DNA from 2 places in the Methylobacterium sp. EM32 genome. Region 2 is predicted to be linked to the other one. Evidence: riboswitches for the same ligand, from Rfam matches in the RefSeq annotation. Region 2 holds a riboswitch; the other holds the start of a gene.
What was found. Region 2 has a riboswitch for glycine ahead of ABZT49_RS21030 (D-amino acid dehydrogenase). Riboswitches for the same ligand answer to the same signal wherever they lie in the genome.
Positions count from the first base shown of each region.

Region 1: it holds a riboswitch for glycine, as region 2 does, so the genes downstream of both, ABZT49_RS00120 (D-amino acid dehydrogenase) here and ABZT49_RS21030 (D-amino acid dehydrogenase) in region 2, are expected to answer to the same signal.

Region 1 is NZ_JBEXZS010000001.1:24,405-38,035, forward strand. It holds gene ABZT49_RS00095 (TonB-dependent siderophore receptor) at 1-494, opposite strand, end outside; gene ABZT49_RS00100 (PepSY-associated TM helix domain-containing protein) at 847-2,337, shown strand; gene ABZT49_RS00105 (AroM family protein) at 2,833-3,759, opposite strand; gene ABZT49_RS00110 (DUF917 domain-containing protein) at 3,858-4,937, shown strand; gene ABZT49_RS00115 (hydantoinase/oxoprolinase family protein) at 4,934-6,496, shown strand; glycine riboswitch at 6,819-6,916, shown strand; glycine riboswitch at 6,920-7,012, shown strand; gene ABZT49_RS00120 (D-amino acid dehydrogenase) at 7,072-8,343, shown strand; gene ABZT49_RS00125 (MFS transporter) at 8,836-10,164, shown strand; gene bhcC (3-hydroxy-D-aspartate aldolase BhcC) at 10,271-11,458, shown strand; gene ABZT49_RS00135 (GSU2403 family nucleotidyltransferase fold protein) at 11,591-12,688, shown strand; gene ABZT49_RS00140 (hypothetical protein) at 12,694-12,843, opposite strand; gene ABZT49_RS00145 (LacI family DNA-binding transcriptional regulator) at 13,065-13,631, shown strand, end outside.
Region 2 is NZ_JBEXZS010000159.1:1,411-10,621, reverse strand. It holds partial or broken gene ABZT49_RS21040 (helix-hairpin-helix domain-containing protein) at 1-278, shown strand, start outside; gene ABZT49_RS21035 (hypothetical protein) at 792-1,745, shown strand; partial or broken gene ABZT49_RS21030 (D-amino acid dehydrogenase) at 1,789-3,073, opposite strand; glycine riboswitch at 3,199-3,303, opposite strand; gene ABZT49_RS21025 (GTP-binding protein) at 3,435-4,397, opposite strand; gene ABZT49_RS21020 (creatininase family protein) at 4,461-5,258, opposite strand; gene ABZT49_RS21015 (MarR family winged helix-turn-helix transcriptional regulator) at 5,467-6,045, shown strand; gene ABZT49_RS21010 (PAS-domain containing protein) at 6,504-9,211, shown strand, end outside.

The DNA of each region.
Region 1 (13,631 bases), on a different contig from region 2:
GACGCCCCTTTGAGGACTTCGAGGCGCTCGAGGCCGTAGGGCTCCTGCGTCCCGTCATAGACGCCCGATTGCAGCTTCAGCCCGTCGCGCAGCAATCCCGAATTGCCGGTCTCGACCGTGAAGCCGCGGATCGTGAAGCCGTCGGAGGTCCTGGCGAAGCCACCCACGGCCTGGCTGGTCATGCCGGACGTGTAGGCGAGGGCCTGGGCCAGCGTCGAGGCACCCTCGTCGCGGATTTGACGGGCACCGACGACGTTGATCGTCTGCGGCGTCTCGATGATCGGCGTGTCCGTCTTCGTCCCCGACGCGCTCACCTTGGGGACGTAGCCGTTGACCGGCCCGGTCGCGGGATTGAGCGGGAGCCCCCCTTGTCCGGCCACCTGGATCTCGTCGAGGGCGACGGTCGTCTCGCCCCCGCTCAGGGATTGCGCGGCCGCGGCGCCGATCGGTGCCGGCCCGACGCAAGCCAGGGCGGAGAGCGTGGCGACGGACAAGGCCGCGCTTCCGAGGTATCGGCCGGTTCGGGCCTGCCGGATGCGTACGTCTCCAACTGAGCGGTCCATGCGGAAACCTCCCGGGCCTGTGCGCAGCACCGCTCCCGCTCCGCTGCGCCGGACGGGCCGCCCTTGAGCCTCAGTCCATCGATCGCATCGTGTTTGCGCGAAGCGCTTACATCAGCAATACCGATCTCTACATTAAGCTGTTGGGAGCCCGGCTTGTGATAATTACGACACAAACCATAATCATAACGATTCAAAAGTATGGCGTGACGACTGGCTCCGTCCATTGCTGGCATGTCCTGCACTTGACGAAGTCGGATCGTTGCCGTGACCAGGGGGCGGTGGCGTGAGGGGCAGCTTCCGTCGATCAATGGCTTGGCTGCATGCCTGGGCGGGGCTCGTCGCCGGTTGGCTCCTGTTCGCGGTGTTCGTCACCGGCACCGCGAGCTACTACCGGGCCGACATCTCCCGCTGGATGCGGCCGGAGCTCGGCGCGGAGAGCGAGGTCGATCCGGGTCGCGCGGCCGACATGGCGGCCGCGGCTCTGGCCGCCCGCGCGCCAGATGCGCGGCAATGGTTCGTGCGCCTGCCCCATGCCGGGGAACCCTCGATCGGCCTGCAATGGCGCGGCAAGGGCGGCTCCCGGGAGAACGTGCTCCTAGACCCCGTAACCGGTGCCCCCGTGACGGTGCGCGAGACGCTGGGCGGCGAGTTCCTGTACCGCTTCCACTACGAGCTGCACCTGCCGCCCCTCTGGGGGCGGTGGATCGTCGGAAGCGCCACCCTGATCATGCTGGTGGCGATGGTGACGGGCATCGTCACGCATCGACGGATCTTTGCCGACTTCTTCACCTTCCGGCCCGCGAAAGGCGGGCGTCGCGCCTGGCTCGACGCCCACAACGTCCTAGGCGTCCTGGCGCTGCCCTACCACATCATGGTCTCCTACAGCGGCCTGGTCCTCCTTTCCCTGACGCTGATGCCGTGGGGGGTGGCGGCGGTCTATCGCGGTGACACTCTGCGTTTCGCACAGGAATTCGGACTGACGGCGACGACCCCCCGGCCCGCCACGGGCCGGCCGGCCGCCCTCGCGCCGCTCGCCCCGATCGTCGCCGACGCGACGCGGCGCGCCGGCACGCCGCCGGAGCACCTGGTGATCGACAAGCCCGGCGACGCGGCCGCGACGGTCACGGTGTTGATGGAGCCGCCGCACGGGATCGCCCACCACCACCCGCAGATCGCGTTCGACGGCGCGACCGGCGCGTTCGTCGCGGCAACCGGTGAGCTGCGGTCGGCCGCCCGGACCTACTTCACCGTAAGCGGCCTCCATCAGGCCGATTTCGCCGGGGCCGCTCTGCGCGCGCTCTACGCCCTCTGCGGCGCGATGGGTGCAGCGATGATCGCCACCGGGCTCGTGCTCTGGACCCGCGCACGCCTGCCCGGCACCGGCGAGGAGCCGCCGCCGGCCGTGCGCCTCGTGCGGGGCCTCAACCTGGGCGTGATCGTCGGGCTGCCTGCCGGGATCGCCGTCTATTTCCTGGCGAACCGGGGATTGCCGGTCGAACTGGCGGATCGTGCGGCCTGGGAGGTTCGGCTCTTCTTCGGGGCCTGGGCTTTGACGGCGCTCGCGCCCTGTCTCCTCGCACCCGCCTCGGCCTGGCGCGCGACGCTGGGCGCCACCGGCTCGCTCTATCTGGCGATCCCGGTTCTCGACGCGATCACGGTCGGCCGTTCGGACGGTCTGTTTCTCGTCTTCGACGGGACGATGCTCGGTCTTGGCTTGCTCTGCTGGCTCGCGATGCGGAGCATTGCCCCGTCAGCGCGTGCAGCCCATCCGTGATGTGAGGGGATCGGCGATATTGGCGGTCGACAGTGCCCCCTCCGCACTGCCGGGCCATCGGATCCGCGTCCCAGGCCATCACCCGATCACGTGCAATCGGGAAGCGCCCCAGGTCGTTACTGCTTCAGAGCCTGTTTGACTTGCGAAGCCAGTACCAAAAGACATTTTCCTTCTCCCACCCACGGCCTCATCCTGAGGTGCGAACGATGTGAGCCTCGAAGGAGGCCTCCAGGGATCAGAGAGACGTCTGGGAGCCTCCTTCGAGGTCAGTCGATTGAAAATCGACTGACACCTCAGGATGAGGTCGTGGGTGGGATAAAATTCACCCAGCAGTCAAACAGGCTCTCATTGTTTTCTGCGGTGAGTCGGTATCCGCTTCGCCGGATCATGCTCTAGAGCACTTCACGATCGCGTTGCAATCGCGAAGCTCTCTAGGTTTTTGATTTTGCCGCATTTTCTACGACGAACCGGTATCCACTTCGTCGGAAAAATGCTCTAGGAGTTCGGCGCCTCCGACGCCATCACCAGCCGGATCAGCGCACCCAGCGAACCCACCTCCATCTTGCTCATCACCTTGGAGCGGTGGATCTCCACCGTCTTCGGGCTGATCGCGAGCTGGCGGCCGATCGCCTTCGAGGTCAGGCCCTCGGCCATCAGCGACAGGACCTGGCGCTCGCGCGGGGTCAGCCGGGCGAGGCGCTCGCCGTAATCGGCGGGCCCGCCGCGCGGCTCGCCCGCGGGCTCGCCGCCCTGGTCGAGCAACAGGCGAATCGCGCCGGCGACGATGCGGCGGGCGAGCACCACCGGGCGACCGGTCGCCCGCGCGACGATCGCCCGGTCGCGCTCGTCGAAGGCGACCGAGTTCAGCACGATCACCTCGCAGCCGCCGAGATCGACGATGGCGCGGGCGAGCGCGTCGCGGTCGCCCGGCATCGCGTGGGTGACGCTGACCGGGTAATCGGCGAGGGTGGGCAGCTGGACCTCCTCGATCTGGCGGGCGATCGGCTGCACGATGCCGAGGCGCTGCTCCTCCGCCGCCAGCGCCCGGATGCCGGATTCGATGGCGCGCTGGGCGTTCACCATCGGGGTCGGGCTGTCGAAGTCGCGGAGCAGCCCGGTCGAGAGGATCACCACGAGGTCGAATTCGCGCGGGCGTAAGGAGGCCAGGATCCCCGCCATGCGCTCGCCGACCGCCGCCTTCGAGACGACGACGTCCTCGCCGCTGCGCAGGCGCGTGACGAGCGACGCCTCGCCGGGCCCCGGCACGAGGGCGGCGATCCCGGCCGGCGACAGCCCGTCGAGGGCGCCCCGCTCGACCGGCTCGACCGGCCCGTTCAGCTGCAGCAGGATCTCCGGGACGATGTCGTCCCGCGGGCTCTGGCCGGCCTCGATGAACACCACGCGCTTGAGGCGACCCGCCACGAAGAACCCGCTCCCGCCCGATCCCGGGTAGGGGCCTCTCCGGATAGGCGAGGCCCGCGCCCGACCTTACCCTCGCGGCCCATCAGTGAGGAGGGGTCATGATCCGCGAATTCGAGCCCGAGGAGATCGCGCCCCTCGGCATCGGCGCCTGGATCCTCGGCACCGGCGGCGGCGGCAGCCCGTATCTCGCCGAGCTCAACCTCAAGACCCTCTACGCCGAGGGCAAACGCTGCCGGCTGATCGACCCGCGGGCGCTCGACGACGACGACCACGTGGCGGTCGTCTCGAAGATGGGCGCCCCCCTCGTCGGCCAGGAGCGCCTCGTCGATCCGGCCCACCTCGCCCGCGCCGTCCGGCTGATGGAGGAGGTCACCGGCAAGCGCTTCCGCGCCGTGATGAGCGTCGAGATCGGCGGCGGCAACGCCGTCTCGCCCTTCCTGGCGGCGGCGCATCTCGACATCCCGGTGGTCGATGCCGACGCGATGGGGCGCGCCTATCCGGAGGCGCAGATGACGAGCTTCGCCATCGGCGACCTCCAGATGTATCCGCTGACCCTCGTCGATTGCCGCGACAACGAGGTGGTGGTGGCCCGCGCCGCGTCCTGGACCTGGATGGAGCGCATCTCCCGCAAGGCCTGCACCGAGGTCGGCTCGACCGCCGCCACCTGCAAGGCGCCCCGCACCGGGCGCGAGGTCAAGGAATGGGGCGTCCTCGACACCGTCACCAAGGCGACCGGCCTCGGCCGGGCGGTGCTGGAAGCGCGGGCCGCCCATACCGACCCGGTGGCGGCGGTGGTGGCGCACGAGGGCGGCAAGGTGCTGTTCCGCGGCAAGATCGGCGACATCGACCGCACGGCGACGGGGGGCTTCCTGCGCGGCTCAGCCCGCATCGACGGGCTCGGCGACGATGCCGGCAGCCGCATGGAATTGGCGTTCCAGAACGAGTGGGCGGTCGGCTTCCGGGACGGGGTGCCGGTCGTGATGACGCCGGACCTGATCTGCGTCCTCGACACGGTCTCGGGCGAGGCGATCGGCACCGAGACGGCGCGCTACGGCCAGCGCGTGACGGTGGTGGCCCTGCCCGCACCCGACATCCTCCTGTCGCCGAAGGGTCTCGCCCATGTCGGCCCGCGGGCCTTCGGCTACGACATCGACTTCACCTCGGTCTTTTCCTCATGAAGCGCATCGGCATCGACGTCGGCGGCACCAACACGGATGCCGTGCTGATCGACGGCACCCAAGTCCTCGGCGCCGTCAAGACGCCCACCACCGCCGACGTGATGTCGGGGGTGCGGGCGGCCATCCGCGACCTCGGCGCGGCGGTCCCGCTCCAGGGCATCGACGCCGTGATGATCGGCACGACGCACTTCACCAACGCGGTGGTCGAGCGCGCGCGGCTCGAGCGGGTCGGGGCGATCCGCATCGCGCTGCCCGCCGCCCGCTCCCTGCCGCCGACGGTGGACTGGCCGGACGATCTTCGCGAAGCGGTCGATCCGCTGTCGGTCATGGTGGCGGGCGGCCACGAATATGACGGGCGCGAGCTCGTCCCCCTCGACCGCGCGGCGATCCGGGACGCGGCGTCCCGCATCCGCGACGCGGGCATCACCTCGGTCGGCATCACCGCCCTGTTCTCGCCGCTGACGGCATCTTGCGAGGAAGAGGCGGCGGACATCGTCCGCGACGTGATCCCGGGGGCGCGGATCACGCTCTCGCACACCCTCGGCCGGATCGGGCTCTTGGAGCGCGAGAACGTTACGCTGCTCAACGCCGCGCTGCAATCCTTGGGAGTCCGGACGGTCGCCGCCTTCGAGGAGGCGCTCGCCGCCTCCGGCATCGCGGCGCCGTTCTTCCTGACCCAGAACGACGGCACCGTCGTGCTCGCCGAGGTGGCAGCGGCCAACCCCGTCCACTCCTTCGCCTCGGGCCCCACCAACTCGATGCGCGGCGCCGCCTTCCTGTCGGGCCGCGACGGCGCGATGGTGGTGGATGTCGGCGGAACGACGAGCGACGTCGGCTCGCTCGTCCACGGCTTCCCGCGCGAGGCCAACAACGTCGTGGCGATCGGGGGCGTGCGCACGCTGTTCCGCATGCCCGACCTTTTGCCGATGGCGCTCGGCGGCGGCACCATCATCGATCCCGCCACCGGCACGATCGGACCGCGCTCCGTCGGCTACCGCATCACCGAGAAGGCGCTGGTCTTCGGCGGCGACACGCTGACGGCGACCGACATCGCGGTCGCGGCGGGCCGGGTCGAGATCGGCGACCGGGACCGCGTGCGCCACCTCGATCCCGCCTTCGTCGCCGCGATGCTGGCGCGCATCGCCGGCATGGTCGAGGAGGGCGTCGACCGGATGAAGACCTCGGGCAGCGCGACCGACCTCGTCGCGGTGGGCGGCGGCGCCTTCCTGATCCCGGACCGCCTCGCCGGCGTGAGCGAGGTCGTGCGCGTCGCCCATGCCGGCGTCGCCAACGCCCTCGGCGCCGCGATGGCGCAGATCTCGGGCGAGGTCGACCAGATCTTCTCCGACCTCTCCCGCGATGCGGCGCTGGCCGAGGCGCAAGGCATCGCCGAGCGCCGGGCGGTCGAGGCGGGGGCCGAGCCCGGCAGCCTCAAGGTCATCGAGGTCGAGGACATCCCGATCGCCTACCTGCCCGGCGGCGCCCGCCGCGTCCGCGCCCGCGTCGTCGGCGACGTGCGCGAGCGCGAGCGCGAGCGCGAGCGCGCGGCGGTCGCCTGAGGGGACGGGATCATTCCTGCCAGGAATAATAGTGTTCCTGATCGGTCTTTGACAGGGGAAGGCAGGCCGGCCAGATTTCGCCCGGGAGGAGACCGATCAGGAGAAGACCAGACCGGGAAGCCGGACGCGCGCGGGCGATGCGACCCACCGACGTCCGGGCTGCCGAGAAGGCGACGGATTTGCGCTAGACAGGCGCACGGCCATCGAGATCTAGGACTGACTAAGGCCGCGAACATCCTGGATTTGTCCACCATTGATCAGGACGCTGTCGACAAGCGACTTGACGAACGGACAGGCTACGGCTAAGGCTTTCAAGGTCCATTACGACGATGCGGGAGAGATCGAGGGGCTTCAGGCCGCCTCGACGCCGACGGAGCAACCGCCCCGGAAACTCTCAGGCAAAAGGACCGTATCGTCAGGACGCTCTGGAGAGAGGCGGCTGAAACAGGCCGTCCACCGAAGGGGATGTCTGCCTGCGCCAGCGGGCGGACGACGCTCTCAGGTACCGTGACAGAGGGGGCGCATCGGCGGGGTCAGCCCGCCGCCACTCGCGCTCATTCACGGAATCCAGATCCATGCCCCACATCGCCGTCATCGGCGCCGGCATCACCGGCGTGACCACTGCCTATGCGCTCATGGAGCGCGGCTACAACGTCACGGTCCTCGACCGTCACCGCTACGCCGCCATGGAGACCTCCTTCGCCAATGGCGGCCAGCTCTCGGTCAGCAACGCCGAGGTCTGGAACAAGACGGCCACCATCCTCCAGGGTCTCAAGTGGATGATGCGGCGCGACGCGCCGCTCCTCGTCAACCCGAAGCCGAGCTGGCACAAGTATTCCTGGATGGCCGAGTTCATCGGCCAGATCCGGCACTACGAGGCCAACACGGTCGAGACCGTGCGCCTGGCGCTCGCCGCCCGCCGGCAGATGCTCGCCATGGCCGAGCGGGAGCGCATCGATTTCGACCTGGAGCAGCGCGGCATCCTGCACTTCTACCGGGACGCGGCCGGCTTCGAGAAGGCGCTCGCCGTCAACGCGCTCCTGCGCAAGGGCGGGCTCGCCCGCGATCCCGTCACGCCCGAGGAGATCCGGCAGATCGAGCCGACCCTGCAGGGCCAGTATCACGGCGGCTTCTTCACGCCCTCCGACTCGACCGGCGACATCCACAAGTTCACCCGCGGCCTCGCCGCGGCCTGCGCCCGGCGCGGCGTCGCCTTCCTGTACGATGCCGCGATCGAGGCGATCGTGCCGGCGGGCGCGGGCTGGCGCATCCGCTGGCGGCCGGCCTCGCGCGACGAGGGGGCTGCGCCGGTCGCGATGGGTGAGCCGCTCGACGTCGACGGGGTGGTGATCTGCGCCGGCTGCGCCAGCCGGGACCTCGCCGCCGGGCTCGGCGACCGCCTGAACATCTATCCGGTCAAGGGCTACTCGATCACCGTGCAGTTGCACACGCCCGAGAGCCAGGACGCGGCGCCGCAGGTGAGCATCCTCGACGACGCGACGAAGATCGTGACGAGCCGCCTCGGGCGGGACCGGTTCCGCGTCGCCGGCACGGCGGAGTTCAACGGGTTCAACCGCGACATCCGGCACGACCGGATCGAGCCGCTGGTGCGCTGGACGCGCGAGCAGTTCCCCCGCGTGGCGACCGACCGGGTGGTGGCCTGGACCGGCCTGCGCCCGATGATGCCCGGCATGCTGCCGCGCGTCGGACCGGGCCGGCAGCCGGGCATCTTCTACAATACCGGGCACGGCCATCTCGGCTGGACGCTGTCGGCCGCCACCGCCCAGATCGCCGCCGACGCGGTCGAGGGCGGCCTGCCGGTCGAGGGACGCCGGCTCGCCGCCTGAGCCCGCTCGCGGGCCCCACGCCAGGCAGGGCTGTCCGGGGAAAGCGAAGAGCGCGGGACTTCTCCTCTCCCCGCGGGCGGGGAGAGGGCTGTGTTCCCGTTCAGGGAACGCAGCAAGCGGAGGCTAAGCCGGAGCGAGGGTGAGGGGGTCTCGACGAGTGAGGCTCCTCCGGAAACACCCCCTCACCCCCGCCCTTCGGGCTTGCCGAACCCCCTGAACGAGGGTTCGGCCCTCTCCCCGCCCGCGGGGAGAGGAGAATATCCGCGCCACTTCTTTCCCCGGACAGCCTTGTGCACCCAGGAGAGGCGCGTCCGGCATCCCGGTGCGGGGCGCCGTCTGCCTGTCACGAGAGGCTTGCTGCACGGCGCAACGCGGGCCAGGCATCAAGCCGAAACATGCCTGCGCGAATCATGCGCGGGCAGGATCATCCGCGCGACAACGACACCGCAAGAATCACAACAAATGCGCCGCGACGCGGCCGGAGGAACGCCCGTGAACACTGCCACGAACGCCGCCCTGCTCACGCCTCTGCCCGACGCGGCGGCTCCCGTCTCGGACGACGCCGCGCGCCGGCGCGGCGTCGTCGCCGCCGTCATCGGCAACACCCTCGAATTCTACGACTTCACCACCTACGCCTTCTTCGCTGTCACGATCGGCCGCACCTTCTTCCCCTCCGGCGACGCCTGGATCAGCCTGCTCGCCTCGGTGGCGACCTTCGGGGTCGGCTTCGTCACCCGGCCGATCGGCGGCGTGTTCATCGGCGCCTATGCCGACCGGGCCGGCCGCAAGCCCGCGATGATGCTGACCATCGGCCTGATGGCGGTCGGCATGCTGATGCTGGCCCTCACCCCGGGCTACGCCACGATCGGCATGGCCGCCCCGGTTCTGATCGTGGTCGGGCGCCTGATCCAAGGCTTCGCGCTCGGCGGCGAGGTCGGCCCCTCGACCGCTTACCTCATCGAGAGCGCGCCGCCCGGCAAGCGCGGCCTCTACGCGAGCTGGCAGCTGGCGAGCCAGGGCCTCGCGACGCTCGCCGCCGGCGCGATCGGCCTCGCCCTGTCGCTCGCGCTGACGGCGGAGCAGATGCAGTCCTGGGGCTGGCGGATCCCGTTCCTGCTGGGCCTGCTCATCATCCCGGTCGGGATCTACATCCGCCGCGCCATGCCGGAGACCGCCGGCGAGGGCGCGGGCCACGCCGAGGCGACGACCGGCGCGGTGCTCTCGCGGCTGATGCGCGACCACGGCGGCAAGCTGGCGCTGATGGTGCCGATCCTGCTCTGCGGCACGGTCTCGACCTATGTCAGCAACTACATGACCACCTACGCGATCACGACGCTGAAGCTGCCGGCGAGCCTGTCGATCGCAGCGACCGCGGTGGTCGGGCTCTGCGTCCTCGTCTTCTCGGTGCTGGCGGGGGTGCTCGCGGACCGGTACGGCCGGCGCCGGGTGATGATCGTGCCGCGGGTCCTGCTGCTCGCCGCCGCCTACCCGGCCTTCCTGCTGATGACGCAGCATCCCGGCCCGGCGACCCTGCTCGGCATGTCGGCCCTGATCGCGACGCTCGGCGCGATGAGCGGCGCGGCGAGCCTGGTGGCGATCCCCGAGTTCCTGCCGCGCAGCGTGCGCAGCGCCGGCCTCTCAGTGGCCTACGCCTTCGTCGTCACGGTGTTCGGCGGCACGACGCAGCTCGTGGTGACCTGGCTGATCGGCGTCACCGGCGATCCGCTGGCGCCCGCCTACTACGTCATCGCCACGAGCCTCGTCGGCGTCGCCGCGATGCTCGCCACGCCCGAGACGCGGGCCGAAGCGCTCGCGGTTTGAGTGAGGCGGCCGGGTGGCGACCGCCCCCGGCCCGCCCCGGGGTCTTCGCCCTCGACATCCTGCCTTCGGCGATGAACAGTCGTCGGCGCCGAAGGAGCCGAGTGCCATGACCGCCGCCGTGAGGAACGCCCCGCTCGCCGCCGACCCGTTCGCCGGCCTCGAGGTCGGCTACGACGTCCCGGCCCTGCCCGGGATGCGCGAGGACGAGATCCAGACGCCCTGCCTGGTCCTCGATCTCGACGCGCTGGAGCGCAACATCCGCAAGATGGGCGACTACGCCCGCGCCCACGGCATGCGCCACCGCGCCCACGGCAAGATGCACAAGTCGGTCGACGTGCTGCGCCTGCAGCAGGAACTCGGCGGCGCCGTCGGCGTCTGCTGCCAGAAGGTGTCGGAGGCCGAGGTGTTCGCCCGCGCCGGGATCGCCGACATCCTGGTCTCGAACGAGGTGCGCGACTTAGGCAAGATCGACCGCCTGGCGCGGCTGCCGCGCTACGGCGTCCGGGTCACCGTCTGCGTCGACGACCCCGCCAACGTGGCCGACCTCTCGGCGGCGGCCGGGCGGCACGGCACCGATCTCGATTGCTTCGTCGAGATCGATTGCGGCGCGGGCCGCTGCGGCGTCGGGAGTGCGGCCGAGGCGGTGGCGCTCGCCCGGGCGGTCGCGGCCGCGCCGCACCTGCGCTTTGCCGGCCTCCAGGCCTATCAGGGGGCGATGCAGCACCTCGAAGCCTACGCGGAGCGGCGCGCCGCCCTCGACGCCGTGATCGCGCAGGTGCGGGAGACGGTCGACGCCCTGACGGCGGCGGGGCTGCCGCCTGAGATCGTCAGCGGCGGCGGCACCGGCAGCTACCGGTTCGAGAGCGGCTCGGGCGTCTACACCGAGCTGCAATGCGGCAGCTACGCCTTCATGGACGCCGATTACGGCCGGATCCGCGACGGCGACGGCGCGCGCCTCGACCAGGGCGAGTGGGAGAACGCGCTGTTCATCCTCACCAGCGTGATGAGCCACGCCAAGCCCGGTCAGGCGGTCTGCGATGCCGGGCTGAAGGCCCAGTCGGTCGATTCCGGCCTGCCGCTGGTCCATGGAAGGAGCGACGTCGCTTACGTCAAGTGCTCCGACGAGCACGGCGTCATTGACGATCCGGACGGCGTGCTCGCGATCAACGAGAAGCTCCGCCTCGTGCCCGGGCATTGCGACCCGACCTGCAACCTGCACGACTGGTATGTCGGCGTGCGCAACGGCCGGGTCGAGACGCTGTGGCCGGTCTCGGCCCGCGGCAAGGGCTATTGAGGCAGGGCGTCGGCCGGGCGGAGGGGGGAGGATCCCTTGTTACCAAAATCGTCATTTTGGTAACAAGACGCTTGCCGGGAGGGACGTTGCTTGTTACCAAAATCACCGTTTTGGTAACAAGGCTGTGGGCCCGTGCGTGCGCTCTCCCACCTCGATCAGATCGCCTTCGCCGACTTGTGCTCGAAGGCATTCGACGCCCAGTTCGACCGGCGCTTTCCCGCGAACGGCAATTTCGTCCGGCAGAAGCGCGGCACTCGGGAGTATTTCTACCACAAGGGTTACGAGCGGGCGACGGATGACAGGCCCGGCAAGCATACGCTGATCTATGCCGGCCCCGTCGACGATCCGGAGGTGCAACGGCGCGTCGAGAATTTCGGGCGCAACAAGGATCTCTACCGGACTCGTCGCGAGCTGGCCGGCAAGCTCCGCCACTCCGGCCTGCCAGCACCATCTCCGATCGAGGGCAGGATCCTGGAGGCTTTCGCCAGCGTCGATGCCTGGAGCCGGGTCGTTCTCGTCGGCACGCTGGCCTATCAGAGCTACAGCGGCCCCTTGGCCGTCCTGCTCGGTGAGGCCGAGTACCGGACGCAGGACGCGGATTTCGCCGAGTTCTTCGTCCCCGCCGCTCGGGATATGATCGACCTCCCGGCGCTGCTGCAGAGTGTCGACCCGACCTTCGAGCCGGTCTTCCATCCGGCCGAGGCCTCGGTGCCGGTCGGGTTCCGCAACCGGATGGGCTACAAGGTCGAGCTGCTGGTGCCCGCCAAGGGCGGGGCGAGCCCGGTCTACCCGTCCCGCGTCATGGCGAATATGGGCGCCCAGGCCCTCAAATACCTGGAATTCCTGGTCAAGGATCCGGTCCGGTCGGTGGCCCTGTACGATGCCGGGATCCCCGTCATGGTCCCGGCGCCGGAGCGCTTCGCCGTCCACAAGCTCATCGTGACCTGCCTGCGCGCGAGCCACGACCAGGCCAAGGTCGCCAAGGACATCGCTCAGTGCAGCGCGATCATCGATGCCAAGCGGCTCGCCGGCATGACGATCGACCTCGGCCTGGCCTGGGCGGAGGCGCAGGGCCGCGGGCCGAAATGGCGCAAGTTGCTCGCCCTCGGCGCCGCGCGGCTCACCGACGATCGGCGGGCGGCCCTGGAGGAGGGGATACGCAAGCTGGCGCAGGTCGAAGGCCAGGATCCGGCTCCCCTGATTCCCTGGCTCGGGCGTTCCAGCGGGTAGCCGCATCACTTGCCGGTCGCGCGGATCGCCTCCCGGTAGACCGCCGCCGAGCGCAGGATGTGCCGGCTCAGGATATCCAGCAGCGCCTCGACCGGCGCTCTCACCGTCAGTGCGTGACGGTGGGCCAGGACCGTCGGGGGGAAGGCCCGGCCCACCGACCGCGCCGAACGGGGGAGAACGGTGCGGCACGGCTTCGTAAACGAATTGTGAGCAATTTAATATGGCGTTATAAAAAATCTCGTTGGACCGGAGATCCCACCCCGCCGTGGACGAGAAGCCCGTGAGGCTTCCGCCCGGCACGCCGCCATGGTCGAATGACCCCCGCGTGACGGACGCCCCCGCTGCGGCGGGCGAAGCCAGGGAGTGGGAACGAGGCGTGGCCGCATCGGACAGCAAGGCCGGCAAGGCGCCGACCCGGCGCCAGACCGGGGCGCCGACGCTCAGCGACGTGGCGCACGAGGCCGGCGTCTCGCCCATGACGGTCTCCCGGGTCATCAACGCCGACGGAAAGGTCCGGCCGGGCACCCGCCAGCGGGTGGAGCGCGCCATCGCTGCCCTGAACTACCGGCCCAACATCTCCGCGCAGATCCTGGCCGGGATGAGCCAGATGCGCATCGGCCTGCTCTACAGCAACCCGAGCGCGGCCTACCTCAACGAGTTCCTCGTCGGCTGCCTCGCCGCGGCGAGTGAGGCCCAGGCCCAGCTCCTGGTCGAGATCTGCGAGCCCGGGCAGGAGGGCGCGACCGCCGCGCGCGTCCTCGCCGGCGGGATCGACGGGCTCCTCCTGCCGCCGCCCCTGTGCGACTCGGAGGACGTGCTCGCGGCCCTGGTCGAGGCGGGCCTGCCGGCGGTGCGCGTCGGCACCTGGGATGCCGAGCCGGCGACGGGTGCCGTCAGCATCGACGGCTACGCGGCGGCCCGGACCATGACCGCCCACATCGCG
Region 2 (9,211 bases):
CGCCTGCGCCCTCCCCTCCCCCGGTCTTCACCCCCCCGACCGCAGCGCCGCCGGCCGAGACGCCCGAGGTCGACGAGCCCGCGTCGCAACCCGCGACCGGCGCGATCGACCTCAACACCGCGAGCCTCGCCGAGCTGAACGCCTTGCGCGGCGGCGGGATGATCGGCCGGGCGATCATCGCCAAGCGGCCCTATTCCGCGCCGGGCGACCTGCTGTCGAAGCGGGTGCTGAGCCGGGCGACCTACGAGAAGATCAAGGATCAGGTGACGGTGCGGTAAGGCGCAACTGAACATCGATCCGGCCGGCTCCGACGCCGGCTCGAGCCAAGCGCACCCGCTTCGAACACGCGCCCAGGTGAGAGGCTATGTCATCCCCGCCCAGACGTCGAAGCCGAACGTGCCGCAGCGTTCGGAGCGCGCGGGCCGCCGAGACCCGCTGGAAGAGGCCTGCAATCGACGCTATCGAGGAGCGCTCATCCGGACGAGCAGCTTGCGACGATGATGGATACTCTAGAGGATCGCCTGGAAGCGATGCACCCCCTGCTGGAGGATGGGGCGGATCTCCCGGGACGGAGCATGCCGAGCACCAGGATGCCTGGGAGCGACCGGTGGGTTGGAGAGTTCTGCTGTCGAACGCGGCGCGGCCCCGCCTTCGTGCTCTGGTCGCTTGGCAGACCCAATGGTGCGCTCAACGCGCGCTATCCGGACGGCTCCCGGGGCGTGATCGTCCATACTCTGGACCATGGGTGGCGGCGGCGCGCGTCGGGGCCGCGGCTTTGGACCTACGGGACGATGGAGATCAAGGAGGACGACGTCGCGTTCCACGACGGCGTCCAGCCCGTCTACGAGCCGCCGGCACCGGACCCGTCCGACCTGGAGGCCGTGCTGGCCCGCGACCCCGACTTCCTGGCTGCCCTGGAGAACGATCGGTTCGCGCAGGCGATCTACGCGATCTTTCAGAACCGCACCTTCATCGAAGATCGCAGCGGCCGGGCGTGGATGTGCGGCGACCGCCAGGCGGCTCACCTGGTCGCGGACCTTCGCGGACGGGGTGAGAGCTACCACGACTATTACTTACGGGAATTCGAAGGCACGTGGCCGGACGACGAAGCGTCTGAAGTGATCTCGCTGCTGAAATCGATCGCCTGTCTCCAAGACCCGCTCTCCCTTCCCGAAGTCAAATTCGGGGTGGGAACGGTCGTCCTCCCCGACGGAACGAGCGAGACGATCCGTGACGAGGCGCAGGCGCGCGAGGTCGAGGCGCGGTGGCACGGTCAGCTCGCGCAGTTCTGGCAGCAATGCGGGCACCTGCGCGACGAGCAGATATCTGGCTTCCGGGATCGTGTCGCAACGATCGATCGGCAACCGAATCGGGACGTGTTCGACCGCCTTCGCGCCCACCTCGCACGCCTCGGCTGGCACACGGAGACGAACGAGGACCGTAACCGGGCCCGAGCGGCGGCGCGGCAACGCGGCGTGGAAGTGCTGCAGGTCGTCAAGCAGCGGGAAGCCCGCCCGGCGGGCGAATGCCCGAGCTGGGCCAAGCCCATCCTCGAACGCCGGGAGCGTCAACGCGACCGGGGTAGCTTCGGCCTGACCCGAGCGACGGCCCTCGCCGGGCTCGACGAGGACGAGCGCGAGGTCGAGCGAGGCTGGGTTCCGTGCCGGCTCGACGACTTGGCGGTCACCGGCCGCATCGGCGAGGAAGAGTACACCGACCTGTCGGGGCGCCTCCTCGATCACTGAGGGAACACCGGCTCCCGATGCCCCGCACCGGGGACCGGCGCGCTCACGCCGCCATCGGCGCCGGGATCTCGGTCTCGCGCTCGGTCACCAGGTCGGCGGCGATGTGGCCGGAGCCGGCTGCCATGGTCCAGCCGAGCGTGCCGTGGCTGGTATTGAGCACCAGCCCCCGGATCCCGGTGCGGCCGAGATAGGGCACGTTCGAGGGTGTGGTCGGGCGCAGGCCACTCCAGGCGGTGGCGGCGGAAAAGTTTCCGGCATTCGGGAAGGTGCGCCGGGCATTCTCCAGGATCGCCGCGATGCGCGCGGCGTCGAGGTGGCGGGTGTAGCCCGACAATTCGGCGGTACCGGCGACCCGCAGGTGGGTGCCGAGATTCGAGTAGACCAGCTTGTACTCGTCGTCGGTGAGGCTGACCTGCGGCGCGCCGTTATGGCCCTCGATCGGGATCGAGGCCGAGTAGCCCTGGGCCGGGTAGATCGCGAGGTTGACGCCGTAGCGGCGCAGGAAGAGCGCCGACCACGAGCCGAGGGAGACGACGACGTTCGGGGCGGTGAGCCGCTGGTGGCCGCCCGCCACCATCGCCTCGACGCCGGTGATCCGGTCCGCCTCGGGGGAGAGCAGCAGGCGCGTCGCCTCCGAGCCGTACAGGAAGGTCGCGCCCATCGCGGCGGTGCGGGCGGCGAGCGCCTGGGTGAAGGCGCGGGCATCGCCGCTCTCGTCCTCCGCCGTGTAGGTCGCCGACCACGTCGTCGATGGCGTGGGCGAAGGCCGGCTCGAGCGCCAGCACCTCGTCGAGGGAGACCACCCGGCGCTCGCAGCCGTGCTGGCGCATCAGCTCGGCGACGGGCTTGGCTGCCTCGAACTCCTTGGCGTCGCGGTAGAAATGCAGGATGCCGAGCGTCTTCTCGGCGTAGGCCAGGTTCTCGGCGGCGCGGATCTCCTGGAGCTTGGCCCGGCTATAGGCGCCGAGCCGCACAATCTCGACGGTGTTGCGGCGCGCCCGCTCCGGGGTGCATTTGCGCATGAAGCCGGCGATCCACGACCATTGGTGCCGGTCGAGGCGTGGCGTGAACAGCAGCGGCGCCTTCGCGTCGAACAGCCACTTCATCGCCTTGAGCGGCGCGCTCGGATTCGCCCAGGGCTCGGCGTGGCTCACCGAGATCTGGCCACCATTGGCGTAGCTGGTCTCAAGCCCCGCGCCGCTCTGGCGGTCGATCACGCAGACCGACAGGCCGGCCTTGGCGGCCCAGTAGGCCGTGGCGGCGCCGACGACGCCGGCGCCAAGGACGATGAGATCGAAGGAGGTCTTCTGGGCCGACACGTGTTCCATCCTTCCCGCCGGTCTTGCGGCGGATGACAAAGGTTGGAACTCTATTCGGATGGCCTGAGAGATTCGCCGGGCGCATGACCCGGCTTGCTCCATCGGCAGGCGTCGCGCGCCCGCTCCAGCGGGCCCTCTCGGTCGCGGTCCTTCTACCTGAGAGCTTCAGCGCGCAGCACGGCTGGCACGCCTTTCCCCTTCGGTGCCGGCATGGCGCCGGTCTCTCCCGCAATCGTCAACGTACGGCCTAGCCCGTAGCACGGCCGTACGGGGGCGGGAAGCGCCAAACGTCGCGAAACCGCAAAGTTCGGTCGCTCCCGGGCAAGCCGGGATCGACCAGTCCCGTTCGAGCGGGGACCGGTCGCTCCGCTCAGGCCCGGCAGGCCTCGAACCCTTTGCGGATCGCCTCCGGATCGAGGTGGCGGCCGATGAAGACGACGCGGGACTCGCGCGGGTCGCCCGGCTTCCACTCGTCCTGCAGGTCGCCGTCGAGGATCATGTGCACGCCCTGGAAGACGAAGCGGCGCGGCTCGTCGGGGAAGCTGACGATGCCCTTGCAGCGCAGGATGTCGGGCCCCTGAACCTGGGTCAGGTCAGAGATCCAGGGCATGAACTTGTTGGGATCGACCGCGCCGGGAAGCCGCGCCGAGATCGACTGGATCTCGTCGGAATGGTGGTGATGGTGCCCTTCCTCCAGGAAGTCCGGCTCGACCTCGATGATGCGGGACAGGTCGAAGGCCTTGCGGTCGAGCACGGTCTCGAGCGGCACGGCGCAGTGCTGGGTGCGGTGGATCTCGGCGGAGGGGTTGATCGAGCGGATCTGGCGCTCGACGGCGTCGAGGCCGGCCGCGTCGACGAGGTCGGACTTGTTGAGCAGGATCACGTCCGCGAAGGCGACCTGGTTCTTGGCCTCGGGGGCGTCCTTCAGGCGCTCGGACAGCCACTTGGCGTCGGCCACCGTCACCACGGCGTCGAGGGTGGCGGCCTCGCCGACATCCTGGTCGACGAAGAAGGTCTGGGCCACCGGCGCCGGGTCGGCGAGGCCGGTGGTCTCGACGATGATCGCGTCGAACTTGCCCTTGCGCTTCATCAGCCCGTCCATGATCCGGATCAGGTCGCCGCGCACGGTGCAGCAGATGCAGCCGTTGTTCATCTCGAACACTTCCTCATCGGCGCCGACCACGAGGTCATTGTCGATGCCGATCTCGCCGAACTCGTTGACGATCACGGCGTAGCGCTTGCCGTGCGGCTCGGTGAGGATGCGGTTGAGGAGCGTGGTCTTGCCGGCGCCGAGATAGCCGGTGAGCACCGTGACGGGGATCTTGTCGGACATGCGGGGCCGTCTGTTCGCTGGTGAGCCGGGCGCCGGGAGGCGCCGCGAGGGTGATATAGTGTATCACTCCGCCCGGCGCGAGGCCGGCCCGGGGAAGCGGGCGACGTCGCACAGGAGTTCGACGAAGGCGCGCGCGCCGTGGTCGAGGAGGGCGCGGCCGGCTTCCGCCGTGCCGAGGCGGGCGTCGCCGATGGCGCCGGCCGGGTTGAGGTCCTGCGCGTGCCAGGCAAGCGCCGCCGGGCGGCCTGCGCGCAGATGGGTGTAGTCGCGCTCGATCGCGCGGCTCGCCGGCACGAAGTCGCGGATCGCCGCGCGCCGCACCAGGTCGGGGCGCAAAGCCAGCATCAGGGCGGTCTCGATCCCGCCGCCATGGATGCCGTGGCGCACCTCCTCGTCCGGGAACAGGCCGGGCGGGGTGCCGAAGCGGCTCCAGGCGGTGGTGACCGCCACCATGCCGTGCCGGCCGCGCAAGGACAGGGCCACGAGGTCCATGAGCGCGCTGTTGCCGCCATGCGACGACACGATGACGAGCCGGGTGCAGCCCGCCCGCACCACCCCGTCGCCGATCTCGGTCCAGGCCTTCAGCGCCGTCTCAGGGCTCAGCGTCAGGGTGCCGGGAAAATCCCCGTGCTCGGGCGACAGGCCGACGGATTGCACCGGCAGCACCCGCACGTCGAGGTCGTCGGGGACGAGGTCGGCAACCCGCGCCAGGTAGCCCTCGGCAATGACGACGTCGGTGGACAAGGGCAGGTGTGGGCCGTGCTGCTCCACGGCCGCCACCGGCAGCACCGCCACGGTGGCCGTCAACGCGCCGTCGCGGCACTCCTCGGTGGTCAGGTCGCCCCAGGGCCGGGCCGGCATGGCGTCACTCCCGTTGATGGTGGCGCGCACCATAAGCCGCGGACGGACCGGCCGAAACCGGCGCAAGTTCTTCACCTTCGCGTCATCCAGCCGTCACAGGCCGGCTGGCATGTGCGCCGTTGAGGGCGCCACTCGGCGCCCGGCCTGCCGCCCTTGCTCTCATGATGCACGCGCGGCAGGATTTGTCTCGAGAGCGGGGGCGGGTGCCATGGCAGCGAGCGAGCAGGCTTCGGCCGTGGATGCGCCGCGCCGGGCGGCCAAGCGCCTCCGCCCCCCCGGCGCCAAGAGCGTCGGCTGGGCCCTGATGCAAGCGGCCCGCCTCCATCGCGGCCGCATCGGCGACCGCCTGGCGGAGCTCGATCTCTTCGCCGGGCAGGAGCAGGTGGTGCAGGCGCTGGCGGCGGCCGGTACCATGACCATGGGCGACCTCGCCGCCACCCTGCGGGTGCGCCCGCCCACCGCCTCGAAGACCATCACGCGGCTCGCCGCCATGGGGGTGGTCGAGCGCCGGACCGAGGCCGGGGACGGCCGCATCGTCCGGGTGCGGCTGACCGAGGCCGGCCTGGCCAAGGCCGCGGCGATCGAGGGCCTCTGGGACGAGATCGAGGCCGAGATGCTGGAGGGCTTCGACAACAAGGAGCGCCGGCGCCTGCGCAAGCTCCTGCGCCGCGCCACCCGCAACCTCGCCGAGGCCGCCGGCCTCGAGGCGCACGAATCCGACGCCGAGGCCGAGGACGATCTCGAGGGCGGGCTCGACGGCGGGGATTCGAGCCGCGACATGGATTGAGGCGGGGCTTGGATTGAATCGGGGCTCGGACCGGAAGCCTTTTCGATCGAGCCAGCAATATTGTCACCCGCCGCGTCATTCCGGGGCCGCGCAGCGGAGCCCGGAATCCAGAACCGCCGGATGTTCAAAGTAAGGCGAGACGCGTTCCGCCCCCTCCTCAACCACCTGAGTATCTGGATTCCGGGCTCCGCTGCGCGGCCCCGGAATGACACCGAGGGCGGCAATACTGCCGAGAAATCTAACCACGTTTCGCAACAGCTTTCGGATCGACGTTCGGACTAGTCATACAGCCTATACCGTCCCGCCGAGTGGATTAGTTCGCACGCCACATGCCAGATCCCGAAGATCAGGCGACGCATAACCGTTATTGCCTTACCAAGGACACCGTTCTTCAATCTTCTACCGTACAGGCGAATGGCTTGCGGCGGGCGCAAGATCGGGTTGACCGGCAGAGACGAGTGTCCGATTACGAACAGTGCAGGGCGAGCGAGGCAGGGCCGTCCGGGTTCCGCGCGCGCCTGCTGCGCACGCATGTCGCGGCCCTGGCGGTCGCCCTGCTGGTGCCGGCGCTGCTCATCATCGGGCTGATCGCGCATCACTGGGTCCAGGCCGAGCGGGCGCGGATGGAGGAGCGGACCGCGACCCTCAACGCCCACGCGGTCGAGCAGATCGATCGCTTCCTCAGCGGCCAGATCGCGATGCTGCAGGCGCTCGCGACTTCGCCGGCCCTGGAGAACGGGGATTTCGCCCGGTTCGACCGCCAGGCGCGGGAGCTGGTGCGCCTGCAGGGCATCAACATCGTGCTGCGCGACGCCGACGGGCAGCAGCGCGTGAACACGCGGCTGCCCTGGGGAGCCCCCCTGCCCCGGGCGGTCATCGACAACGACCGGGTGGTGCGGGAGACCGGCGCGCCGGCGATCTCCGACCTCGTCGCCGGCACCGTCACCGGCCAGCCGATCGTCGTCGTCACGGTGCCGGTGCGGCACGGCGGGGCGCTCGCCTATTTCCTGAACGCCACCCTGCCGGCGCCGCTCTTCGGCGAGTTCCTGCGGGGCGCGGGCATTTCCGCGCCCTATTCCGGCTCGGTCGCCGACCGGAACGGGATCATCATCGGCCGATCGGTCGACACCGCGGCGGCGGCCGGCAAGCCGCTGCCGGGCTTCCGCTCGGTCTCCGGGACGACGGGGCAGTGGTGGGGCCACAACCTCAGCGGCATCCCGGTCTTCGGCACTCATCACCGCTCCGCCCTCTCGGGCTGGGTGGTGACGATCGGCATCGAGCAGGCGGCGTTGCGGGCGCCCTTCGTCACCTCCGTGCTGGTGCTGGCGCCGGTGATCCTCGGCCTGTCGCTGATCGCCCTGATCGCCTCGCTGCTCGTCGGCCGCCGGATCCTGCTCGCCAAGGCGCTGCTGGCGCGGGCGGCGGACGACCTCAGCCGCGGCGTCGCCCTGCGGATGCCGGTGACGCCGATCCGGGAGGTGAACGAGGTCGGGGCGGTGCTGGCGCAGACCTCGGCGATCCTGCAGCGGCAGGCGGACGCCCTGCGCAAGAGCAACGCCGACCTCGAGGACCGCATCGCCGCGCGCACCCGGGAGCTCGTCGCGAAGGAGGCGGTGCTCACGACGACCCTCGACGCGATGGACCAGGGCCTGATCATGGTCGACGCGCAAGGAAGGGTCGCGGTCACCAACCGCCGGCTCGCCGAGCTCCTCGACCTCGACCCGGCCTTCCTGGCGGCGCGGCCGTCACGGGCGGAGATGCGGCGGGTCCTGACGGCCGCGGGGGAATATGCGGGGGTCGATCCGGCCTTCGAGCACGCGATCGCGGTCGGCGACCTCGCGGTGATCGGCGAGCGCTACGAGCGCACGCGGCCGGACGGCACGATCCTGGAGGTCCACAACGCCCCGACCGCCGATGGCGGCGTGCTGCGCACCCTCACCGACATCACGGCGCGCCGGACCGCCGAGGCGGCCCTGCGGCGCAAGAAGGCCCTGCTCGACGCGACGCTCGCCAACATGGACCAGGGCGTGCTGCTGATCGACGCCGCCGGGATCGTCCAGCTCTGCAACGAGCGGGCGATCGACCTCCTCGGCCTGCCGCCGGAGTACCGCCACGGCCACCCGACCCTGGCCGAGCTCGTCGCCTGGCAGAGCGCGAGCGGCGAGTTCGGCGACGCCGCGGCGGAGCGCGCGCCCTGGCTCGCGCTCACGGGCGACCTCCTCGGTGCCCCCCCGGTCTACGAGCGCACGCGGCCCGACGGCACCGTGCTCGAGGTGCGCACCGTGCGCCTCGCCGAGGGCGGGGCGATCCGCACCGTCTCGGACGTGACAGAGCGCAAGCGGCGCGAGCTCGCCGTCCTGGAGGCCAACCGCGTCGCCGAGGCGGCCAGGGTCCAGGCCGAAGCCGCGCAGCGCCAGGCAGAGGCGGCGAGCGCCGCCAAGACCGAGTTCCTCGCCACCATGTCGCACGAGATCCGCACGCCGCTGAACGGCGTGATCGGCTACGCCGAGCTGCTGGTCCGGGCGGGCGACCTGTCGCCGGCGCAGAGCCGCAGCGCCGCGCGGATCCAGGAGGCGGGCCAGGCCCTGCTGACGGTGGTCAACGACGTCCTCGACTTCTCGAAGATCGAGGCCGGGCAGATCGACCTCGACCCGCAGCACTTCGGACCGGCGGCCCTGGCCGACGGCGCGGTCGCGATCGTCCGGACCGCGGCCGACGCCAAGCGCCTGGCACTGACCGTCGAGACGGCGCCGGGCCTCGCGCCCCGCCTGGTCGGCGACCCGGACCGGCTGCGGCAGGTGCTGCTCAACCTCGTCAACAACGCGATCAAGTTCACGCCGGCGGGACGCGTCACCCTGCACCTCGCGAGCACGCCGCTCACATGCGGGCGTCACGCCCTGCGGGTGGCGGTCAGCGATACCGGAATCGGCATCCCGGCCGACCGGCTCGGGCAGCTCTTCCAGCGCTTCAGCCAGGTCGACGGCTCGATCCGGCGCCGCTTCGGCGGCACCGGCCTCGGCCTGGCGATCAGCCGGCAGCTGGTCGAGGCCATGGGCGGAGAGATCGGGGTCGAGAGCCGGCCGGGCGCCGGCTCGACCTTCTGGTTCACCGTGCCGCTGGCCGCCGCCGCCGAGGAGGACCCGGCCCGGGAGCGGCCCCCGCTCGC